3 regions of the Exiguobacterium sp. RIT341 genome follow, and region 2 is predicted to be linked to each of the others. Evidence: riboswitches for the same ligand, from Rfam matches in the RefSeq annotation. Region 2 holds a riboswitch; each other region holds the start of a gene.
What was found. A riboswitch is a leader RNA that binds a small molecule or an ion and turns the genes downstream of it on or off. The one in region 2 is predicted to bind thiamine pyrophosphate.
Positions count from the first base shown of each region.

Region 1 (3,279 bases), 230 kb from region 2:
CGCAAATCATCATAATAAGTTGATCCTTTCGCGCGCATTAAAAAAAGGGAGAGCGCAAATAGCACTCTCCCTAGTGTGTGAAAGATGCGCTTTGCTGTATTTTTCAATCATGAAGTTCTAAAAAAGGGCAGACGGGTGCCTTAGAACGCCATTCCATGAAAAATCGCGCGCAACAGATACAATTGTTCCATTAACCAATGTTTGCACGCAGCAAAGTCCATCATTTCACACCACCTTTCGTTTCAGATACAACCAGTTTACCATTATCTTGTTAATTGCGGAAGTCTGAATTATTTGAACACACCAGCAATCGAGCTGAAGAAGTCACTCAGACCATCAAATAATTTAGCGAAGAATCCTTTTGTCTCCTCGGACGTTGCAAACGCATGGATGTCTTGACCAGCATTTTTCAGTCCACTCTCGATTTGCCCCCAGTTGATGTTCGCTTGCTCCATTTGATTGAATAGATTCGTCAACCGATCCATCTGTGCATCAGACAGTTGGATGTTGTTGTTTTGAATGACTTGGACGATCAGGTTTTCGATCTCGACTTTTGTTTCCGGTTTTTGATTCGCGATTTCGGCCTTGATCTCATTCATCAAATCAGCGACTCTATCTGTCCCGACTGTCTTCCCGACGTCTGATGTGACCGATAATTCTTGCTGTGCTAAATCTTTCCGTTCGTCACTCAGCTTGATTCCGGTCTCAGCCGAAGTTTGATCATAGGCTTTCATGATTCCTGTCAGTGCCGATGTTCCAGTCACTTTATAAGGAGAAGTGATCGTGATGTCGGCATCTTTGACACCTGCCGTGACGAGAGCGTTCAAATACATATCCTTCGTCACCCACGTGATGTTTTCCGTCGCAACGGAAAGTCCGTCACCTTTTTCCGTCAATTCGATCTTAGCGGATGAATACATGTTGCCGCCCTTTTGTGACTGGGGGATGTTTTTCCCGAGGTATTTTTCTTCGTCTGCAGAGGTTGCGATGATCGGTGTGATACCTTCCGGTGCATTGAGACGTGAAAGCACCCAAGCCTTATCTTTTGCGCCGAGTGACTCACCGAGAGTGACGATTGTCTTATCGACGACCTGCTCGGCGGATGCGGCTGTCGGAAGTAATAAAGCAGAAGCGATAACGGCTGACGCCATGATTTTTGTTGGTGTATGCATAATGAAATCCTCCAATTGTAAGTAACAGAATGAATTATAGTATCAGGTACTAAAATTAGTGTACGAGAACGAAAGAAGTTCGGAATCGGTCTGTAGATGGAGACGATATCCGCCTTCTGACACTCCATAGTATAGCGAAAAGAGGACAACTTGACTTCCATTTTCAGCATGCTATAGTGGATTTGAATCGAATAATGACCACTAGGGGAGTCGGTAGGCCGACTGAGACGAACGAAGACGTTCGGACCCTTTGAACCTGATTAAGTTCGTACTTACGGAGGGAAGTGGCGTCAAGTCTTGTTCTTCTTGCGCCATGCCCGTGTGTTTCGGGGTGGTGTTTTTTCGTTTCATAAAAACAAGGAGGATGAGATCATGACATTCACACAAGAAATCAAACAAGCAGCACAAGCGTATTGGGACAGTAGTTTTACGCACCCATTCGTTCAAGGAATCGGCGAGGGAACGTTACCGCTCTCGAAATTTCGACATTATGTCATGCAGGATGCGTATTACTTAAAACACTTTGCGAAGATTCAAGCGAAGGCAGCGTCAAAAGCAGATGACTTTGCGACGATCGCGACACTTGCCGAGCACGCGACTTCGACATATGGGGCAGAACTGAGCTTGCATCAATCATTTTTCGAGCCGCTCGGTATCACGGAAGCAGACCTTGAAGCATTTGAACCGGCACCAACGGCATATGCTTACGTCTCACACATGCATCATGCGAGTGAAGGGACGCTTGGTGAGACGATTGCTGCCATCTTGCCATGTTACTGGTTGTATTATGAAGTTGGGCAACAATTGTTGACGTGTACACCGGATGAAAAAATCTATCAGCAATGGATCGACACATATAGTTCGGAATGGTTCGAAAAGGTCGTCTTTGAACAGATTGCACGGCTTGATGCGTTGGCGGAACAAGCAAGCCCGACTGAACGAGAGCGGATGAAACGGCATTTCGTGACGAGCTGTTATTATGAGTTGCTGTTTTGGCATATGGGATGGACGGAAGAAACGTTTACGTCGATTTACGAGACGATTCCAGCACGGACGGTATCTTCCTAAAGAGTTGAATGGTAGAATTAGGTATAACATTTAGCGGAAGTAGGGGTAGAAATGGAAATCATCGTGATCGTACTCGCGATCAGCGCCGCGTATGCCGTGCAACGAATGCTGGGTAAAGTCAAAGTAAAATTTATTGGATATATCATTCCAACGTTAATCGTGTTGTCCGGTATATCCGCTACGACTCGAAACTTCAAGGTAGCATATAGCATGGGGAGCTACATTTCTGCTGTTCTTGTCATTGTCGTCTATGCATTACTGACCTATTGGTTATACCGCGTCTACGATCGTGCGAAAGAAGAAGCGGAATATCCGTATCAATCATTAAAAGACCGAGGCATCCTTTAAAGGAGTCTCGGTCTTTTGTGTATCATGTTCTCATTTTTTCCAATTTTTAAAGCCGTCACCAAATTCGAGATGCAGTTGATCGGTAAAGATACCGTTCTGAAAGACTGGTACATCAACAGGTAGAGTGCCTTGGGGCTTAAACGTTCCGAAAATCGCTCGGATACCGGCAGGGAGGTTCGGTCCCGCTGATTTCAGATTGCCTGCTTCGGAGTCCGGTCCGTTCGGATCCCCTTTAAAACCATAGACGAGGACGTGTGCCGGTGCGTCCGGTTGAACGGCGACATCGTATGGATTGCGGAGGCTAAGCAAGACGGATGGTATATCTGTTTGTTTCGCATATCGGAAGATTGAAGCCGGAATCGCTTGTTCTGGTGCAGTAGGCAGTAGTTTGGCACTCGTATTGACGTTTGAACCGACGATGATGTAATCTGCTGCATCGAGTTGTGCCCGTAGTGTCGGGTTTTGGTCGAGCGGTAGCGTAGTAGCCGAGTAATTCGCTGTCGTTACGTGCCAGTTCCGGTTCTTAGGCAGGGAAGCAATCGTCTTTTTCATGCTGTCCGTTTGATCCGTCGCAGGGGCAATCACAAGAACATTTGCATTCTTTTTCGGCTTGAAGGGTAACGTCCGTTGATCATTTTTCACGAGTGTGACCGCGGCTTCCGTCATCGCGCGTTCTTTTACTTTATGTTCG
Region 1 is NZ_JFYW01000001.1:1,407,312-1,410,590, reverse strand. It holds gene abc-f (ribosomal protection-like ABC-F family protein) at 1-13, opposite strand, end outside; gene BW42_RS07390 (DUF1002 domain-containing protein) at 291-1,172, opposite strand; TPP riboswitch at 1,366-1,472, shown strand; gene tenA (thiaminase II) at 1,545-2,240, shown strand; gene BW42_RS07380 (hypothetical protein) at 2,292-2,588, shown strand; gene BW42_RS07375 (glycoside hydrolase family 3 protein) at 2,619-3,279, opposite strand, start outside.
Region 1: linked by a shared signal. The riboswitch ahead of tenA (thiaminase II) and the one ahead of BW42_RS06200 (thiamine phosphate synthase) in region 2 are both predicted to bind thiamine pyrophosphate.

Region 2 (3,279 bases):
CCAAGTTGCGTGAGCATATCCTCAATCGTCTCAATCTGTTCAATGGTGTGGTCGTTGCCGTTAATCGTAATATTCATCGGACTTCCTCCTTTAGGATCAACCGTAATGTGTTTGCCAAAACTTCCGCTGTCGCCGGTGCGAGTAATATGCCATGCCGATGATGCCCCGTCGCTATAAAGATCCGACGGGATGAATCGGCGACTCCGATATATGGCAAGCCGAACTCTGTTTGTGGTCGTACGCCTGACCAGACTTCTTCGATGATTGCATCACGGATCGGTGGATAGAGACGCTCTGCTGCTTGAAGCAGTGACGTGACTCCTGCGACACTAACACCGATCGTCTCGTCTTGCGGTAGTTCGGTCGCACCGATCAATATCCGTCCGTCCGCTTTCGGTACGAGGTAGACGGCGTCATCAAACAGGATCGAGCGTAACGGCTGACCCGCGAGACGGACTGCGAGACACTCCCCTTTGACCCCATATGTCGCTATCGAAATGCCAGCTGTATCGAGCAAGGCTTGGGACCCGCGTCCGGCTGCAACCGTCACCGTTCGTCCCGTCCACGTTCCCGTGTTCGACTCAACCCTAATGAAATCATTACTCTCCTCGATTCGCGTGACGTCCACCTGTTCTTCGATTGGTACCCCACGATTTCGTAAGACATGCATCAATGCAGTCGTTAGTCGTCGCGGATCGATTTGACCGACCGATGGAAATAAGTATTCTTGCCCATTTCGTTTCAATAAAAATGGTTGTTCCCGGTAGCCACAATCGATCCCGGTCTCGCGCGTGAGGCGTCGCGCAAGTAACGGATACAGACGGCGACTTCGCGCGGCAAGCGTATGCAATTCTTCTCTCAGCTCGATGTCCGTCGCAAGCATCCCGGCAGCCGCCCGACTCGTCCCTTGTCCGCATGTTCCGCGATCAAGGACAAGAACGGATTCGTTCTGACAAGCGAGACTGTAAGCAAGCGTCAAACCGATGACTCCACCACCGATGATGATGTGATCCGTCATACCCGTACCCCCTGATAACGCTGAATGGCAGCATGCGGGTCCGCTTGACCGAGAATACCGGATAAGACGGCGATTCCGCTTGCACCGGTCGCTGCGATCTCAGGAATGCGATCAGGAGTGATCCCGCCGATTGCGATGACTGGTTTCGTCGTGAAAGTAACGACTTGTTTGAGAGCGTCGATCCCTCGCGGTGGCACGTTTGGTTTCGACGCTGTCGGATAAATATGACCGTACAGCAGTCGGTCGGCTCCTTCTGCTTCTGCCGCAAGTGCTTCTGCCAGAGAGTGGACGGATTTCCCGATGATGAGATCCGGAAAGTGACGCCGAACATCGCGGACACATAAGGATCGTCGAGTCAACTGCACACCGATACCAGCGACATGAGCGACGTCGACCCGGTCATGAACGGTTAATTGATTAGGCGAATACCCTTGCGTAAGGAGCGCTTCAATCAAATCTAGCAATTCTGCTGCCGACAAATTCGGTTCTCGAAGATGAAGCTGATCCGTATATGGTTGAAGCGATTGAAAGGTTTCCACTCCATCACGTGGATTGATGGATCCCGTCGAAATCAGATGTAAACGCATCATATTCTTCCTTTCGATACGAAAAAAGGACCACTCCCGATGTTGAAGGGAGTGGTCCGAAAATGCGCTGAAGCGCTAAGGATATCTAAGGTTTCGAGCCACTTCCCTCCGCTAGTACGAACTAGATCAGGTTCAAAGGGTCCGGATACTTCCGTCTCAGTCTGCTGCGAGACTCCCCTAGTGTCTTTTCGTGTTTAATTGGCTTGCCCCATTAGTCTAGCATGAGTCGCTTTGCTTCGCTAGTCCTAGTTGAGCGCTTCCACTTGCTGAATAAGCTCCGATTTCGTCGGTCGCTGTTGCTTCTGGCTGTCGGCATAGGTCTGCTTCAGCTTTAAGATCCGCATCACTTTAGCATCGAGCATCTCTGACGACAACGTTTTTTCTTTAACCGCTTGCATCACTTCGGTGTGAACCTTCGGATAGGCACCTGCTTCCGAAAACATCGCCATATCAGCTCCATTGACAAGTGCCTGGCGTGCCGCTTCCGCGAGACCATATCGTTTCGTGATCGCCCCCATGACAAGGTCATCCGTGATAATGACGCCCTTGAATTCGAGTTGTTGACGCAAGAGGTCAGTCAAGATCGGCTTCGAGAGCGAAGATGGATTTTGGTCGTCATACGCGGGATAGAGAATATGGGCGACCATCACCATCTCGGCGCCCTCTTGAATCGCTTCTTGGAACGGTAACAGTTCCGTCCGCTTCAGTTCTTCCTTTGATGCTGTCACTTTCGGCAACCCGACATGGGAATCGACACTCGTATTGCCGTGACCGGGAAAATGTTTGACGACCGGAATCGTTCCCGTCTCTTGCATCCCGTGCATCAGAGCCGTACCGAGAGTCGCGACGGTCTTCGGATCAGCACTTAACGCACGGTCGCCGATGATTGGATTGTTCGGATTGCTATTGACGTCAAGGACCGGTGCGAAGTCCATGTTGAACCCATAAAACCGTGACAGGTGACCGAGCGTACGTCCGACGTCTTCCATTTTTGCAGCATCTGCACCTTGCGCCATCCGTTGACTCGTCGGGAGACGTAACCGTTGATCCGGTACCCGGCTGACCCGTCCGCCCTCTTCATCAACCCCGACGAAGGCATACGGTTTTTGGTTCGTTTCTTGAATGGCACGCGTGAACGTCAAGAGTTGATCTTCTGACGTAATATTCCCACCAAGCAGTAAGACCCCACCGATCGCATGCGTCTGCAACAATTTCCGGTCAGCTGCTGAAAGTTCCGTGCCGGCAACTCCGATATAGAGCAGTTGATCGATTTTTTCTGACGTCGACATCGCTTCAAGTTGTTGCTTTAATCGTGCTTGTTGTTGTGCTTCCTTTGTCGGCTCAGGCTTTGGTTTCTTCGCCTCCGTCGGTTGCTTCGTTGCTGGTTGTGATGGTTTCGTTGGTTCCGTCGTCTCCTGCGCACACCCTGCAAGCAACAGGCAACCGATCAGTAATACTTTCTTCACAAAGGATCCTCGCTCCGGACACCATTGATGGAATAATAGACGGAAATTTCAGCGTTCAAGGATTGCGAGACCGAACAATATTTATCTTTTGATAACGAGATGGCGCGACGGACTTTATCTTCCGGGAGATCACCTTCAAGCCGGTAATGAATCGAGATCGACGTAAAACGCCGCGGATGATCCTCTGCCCGTTCCCCTTCGATATCCA
Region 2 is NZ_JFYW01000001.1:1,174,597-1,177,875, forward strand. It holds gene thiS (sulfur carrier protein ThiS) at 1-77, opposite strand, end outside; gene BW42_RS06195 (FAD-dependent oxidoreductase) at 74-1,018, opposite strand; gene BW42_RS06200 (thiamine phosphate synthase) at 1,015-1,605, opposite strand; TPP riboswitch at 1,692-1,794, opposite strand; gene nagZ (beta-N-acetylhexosaminidase) at 1,851-3,071, opposite strand; gene BW42_RS06210 (OsmC family protein) at 3,068-3,279, opposite strand, start outside.

Region 3 (3,279 bases), on a different contig from region 2:
AAATCGGTTTACGTGGAAGTACTGGGAATTCAACTGGTCCACACTTACACTTTGAAATCCACGTCGGTGGATACAGCTATAGTGCAACTGGTCCAGCTAGCTCAGTGAACCCAATGACGATGTTTTAAACAGTAAAGAATCGTTGCTTATGCAGCGGTTCTTTTTTTGCGATTTTCAAAAAATAAATGATTATATTACAAAAAAACGTTTTCATTTGAAATGTAAATGAAATTTTTTTGAAACGATTAGGGTGCTATAATCTATTTCAGATATGAGAGAAACTTGAATACTATAATAAAATATGAAAAACATAAGTGAGGAAAACGATATATGCTAAAAAAACTAATTTCTACCATTGTTTTAGGAGCATTACTTATAACAGGAACACAACCAATTGCAGCAGCAACGATCAAAGAAAAAAAGGCTGAAAATGCCGCAGAACAACGTAAATTAGAAAAAGCAATTAAAAAACAAGAGTCGAAAATTTCGAAAGAACAACGTCAAATCAATCGAATCGATGCAGCGATCAACGAAAAGATTTTTCAGATTTCCGAAAAAAATAAACAAATCGAGAAATTGAATTTGCGAATCGATGAATTAAAAGCAGACATCGTTCGCTACGAAGAGATGTTGAAAAAACAAGAAGAACTACTCGGTGATCGTCTACGTGTCTTCCAAGAAAACGATGGAAACTCAATCAAATGGGAAGAAGTCATTTTTGGATCGAAGGATTTAGGTGATTTATTTAGTCGTGTCATGGCAGGGAAAAAAATCGCGGAGCAAGATGATAAAATGATTTCGGATTACATCGCAACCCAACAAAAGCTAGCGGAAGCAAAACAAGCGCTCGTTGAAAAAAAGGCGGAGCAGGTTGAAGAGAAGAAAACATTAATCGAACAAAAAAAAGCGTTGAAAGTTCAAATGAAAGAACGCAGTGCTACGCTTAAAAAATTACGAAAAGGTAAGACGAAGTTTACGACAGAACTTCTAGACGCGAAAGAACTACAAGCCACACTTGAAGCTCAAGAACGTGCGATTGCGGCAGCGAAGGCAGCAGCTAAAGCAGCGGCTGAAAGAGCAGCAGCCGAGAAAGCAGCAGCTGAAAAAGCCGCTAAAGCGAATGCTCAAGCAGCAAAACAAGCAGGTAAGAGTTCAGAATCACCTACTTCAGTTGCCCCACCCGTTGTTTCGAGCGGTGGGAAATTCGTTCGTCCATCTTCTGGTGGCGTATCACAAGGGTTTGGACCAGCAAGCGGTGCGAACGGCTATACGTTCCATAATGGTGTCGATTTCAGTGGTTCGGTCGGCTCACCAATCGTCGCAGCAGCAGCTGGAACGGTCATTACAGCTTCAGGTGGTGGGCCTTATGGAAATCACGTCATGATTTCTCACTTCCTTGACGGAAAAGTCTATACGACAGTCTACGCTCATATGAGTTCATTATCTGTTCATGCAGGACAAACAGTTTCTCAAGGTCAGCAAGTTGGAACACTTGGTAGTACTGGGAATTCAACAGGACCACACTTGCATTTCGAACTACATGTCGGAGGCTATCAGTACAGTGCCTCTTCTCCTCTGAATGCAGTTAATCCATTAGCATACCTATAATTCAAAACGAGCTTCGGCTCGTTTTTTTCTTGCCGCTATGCTACAGTTAAGGCGAAATGAATACTTGAGCAACTAGGGGAGCTGGAGGAATCCGGCTGAGAGGAAAACCAATCTGTTTTCGACCCTATTACCTGAACTGGATAATACCAGCGTAGGAAAGTTGAGCCGAACGGATACCGAAATGGTTGGATAACGATTTCGTATAGCGTCGACTGCTTTTTTACAGCGGTCGACGCTTTTTTTGTCGGTAACAACTCCCTTACATTGCTCGATGGAAAGGTGAGAAAAATATGAAACATGTATTGACGATTGCGGGATCTGACTCCGGTGGTGGAGCTGGAATTCAGGCAGATTTAAAGACATTTTCGGCATTGGGCGTTTATGGGATGAGTGTTTTGACGGCGGTAACGGCTCAAAATACACTGGGCGTTCAAGCAGTAGAAGAGTTATCATCGGAAATCGTTGATGCCCAATTAGCTTCAATCTTTTCAGATATTCGTGTGGATGCTATCAAAATCGGTATGGTCTCGAATGCACAAACGATTCACGTCATTGCAACACATCTTCGCAAACAGACAGTTCCGATCATACTAGACCCTGTCATGGTCGCAAAAGGCGGGCATGCCCTATTGCGGACGGAGGCAGAGGAAGCACTAATCGCGGAGTTACTGCCACTTGCGACACTCGTCACACCAAATTTACCGGAAGCAGAGCGCTTAACAGGGCAGTCAGTTACTAATCTAGAGGAGATTCGACTGGCGATGCATCAGTTGGCTATGAAGACTGGAGCCGTCTTGCTAAAAGGTGGACATCTACCGGGAGCTGCCACGGATTTATTATGGGACGGGCAAGAGGAATACCGTTTCACATCAGATCGGTTAGATAATCAACATACTCATGGAACAGGCTGTACCTTATCTGCAGCGATTGCGGCACGGATGGCACTTGGAGAAGCTTTACCGGACAGTGTACGTCAGGCCAAGAAGTATGTTACAGAGGCGATTCGTCATGGATTTGCTCTCGGACAAGGGATTGGACCGACACATCATTTTCATTCACTTTGGAGGGATACACATGTTTACGACCATTCTTAAACACAAACCACTCATTCATCATTTGACGAACACAGTCACGATCAATGATTGCGCCAATGTCACACTCGCCGTTGGCGCATCTCCAGTCATGGCGGAGGATATTCGCGAAGTGGAAGAGATGGTTCGACTTGCGCAAGCTCTTGTCTTGAACATTGGAACAATTGATGCAGACATGCAAGCAGCTCAACGACTCGCCGCAAGCGAAGCGAGACGCTTGAACGTTCCGATCATCCTTGATCCAGTTGGAGCGGGAGCTACATCATTGCGTACGTCCTTTTCAAAAGAATTGAGTAGACTCGGATGTACGGTCGTTAAAGGAAATGCTTCAGAAATCAAGACATTGCTTGGGGAGAATGGACGAACAAAAGGAGTCGATGCTGCTAGTGATGAGATCATGGATCGAGAAATCATTCGTGCATTCGCTCGTAAACAAAAGTCCGTCATTGTCGTCACAGGTCCAATCGACTACATCACGGACGGCATGCGCGAAGTGGAACTACAAGTAGGTACGCCGCGTCTCGGAGACGTCACAGGTACGGGGTGTATGACAGCTTCTTTGATTGCGAGTTTTCTTGGT
Region 3 is NZ_JFYW01000011.1:100,506-103,784, forward strand. It holds gene BW42_RS14120 (murein hydrolase activator EnvC) at 1-128, shown strand, start outside; gene BW42_RS14125 (murein hydrolase activator EnvC) at 331-1,608, shown strand; TPP riboswitch at 1,673-1,783, shown strand; gene thiD (bifunctional hydroxymethylpyrimidine kinase/phosphomethylpyrimidine kinase) at 1,899-2,702, shown strand; gene thiM (hydroxyethylthiazole kinase) at 2,683-3,279, shown strand, end outside.
Region 3: linked by a shared signal. The riboswitch ahead of thiD (bifunctional hydroxymethylpyrimidine kinase/phosphomethylpyrimidine kinase) and the one ahead of BW42_RS06200 (thiamine phosphate synthase) in region 2 are both predicted to bind thiamine pyrophosphate.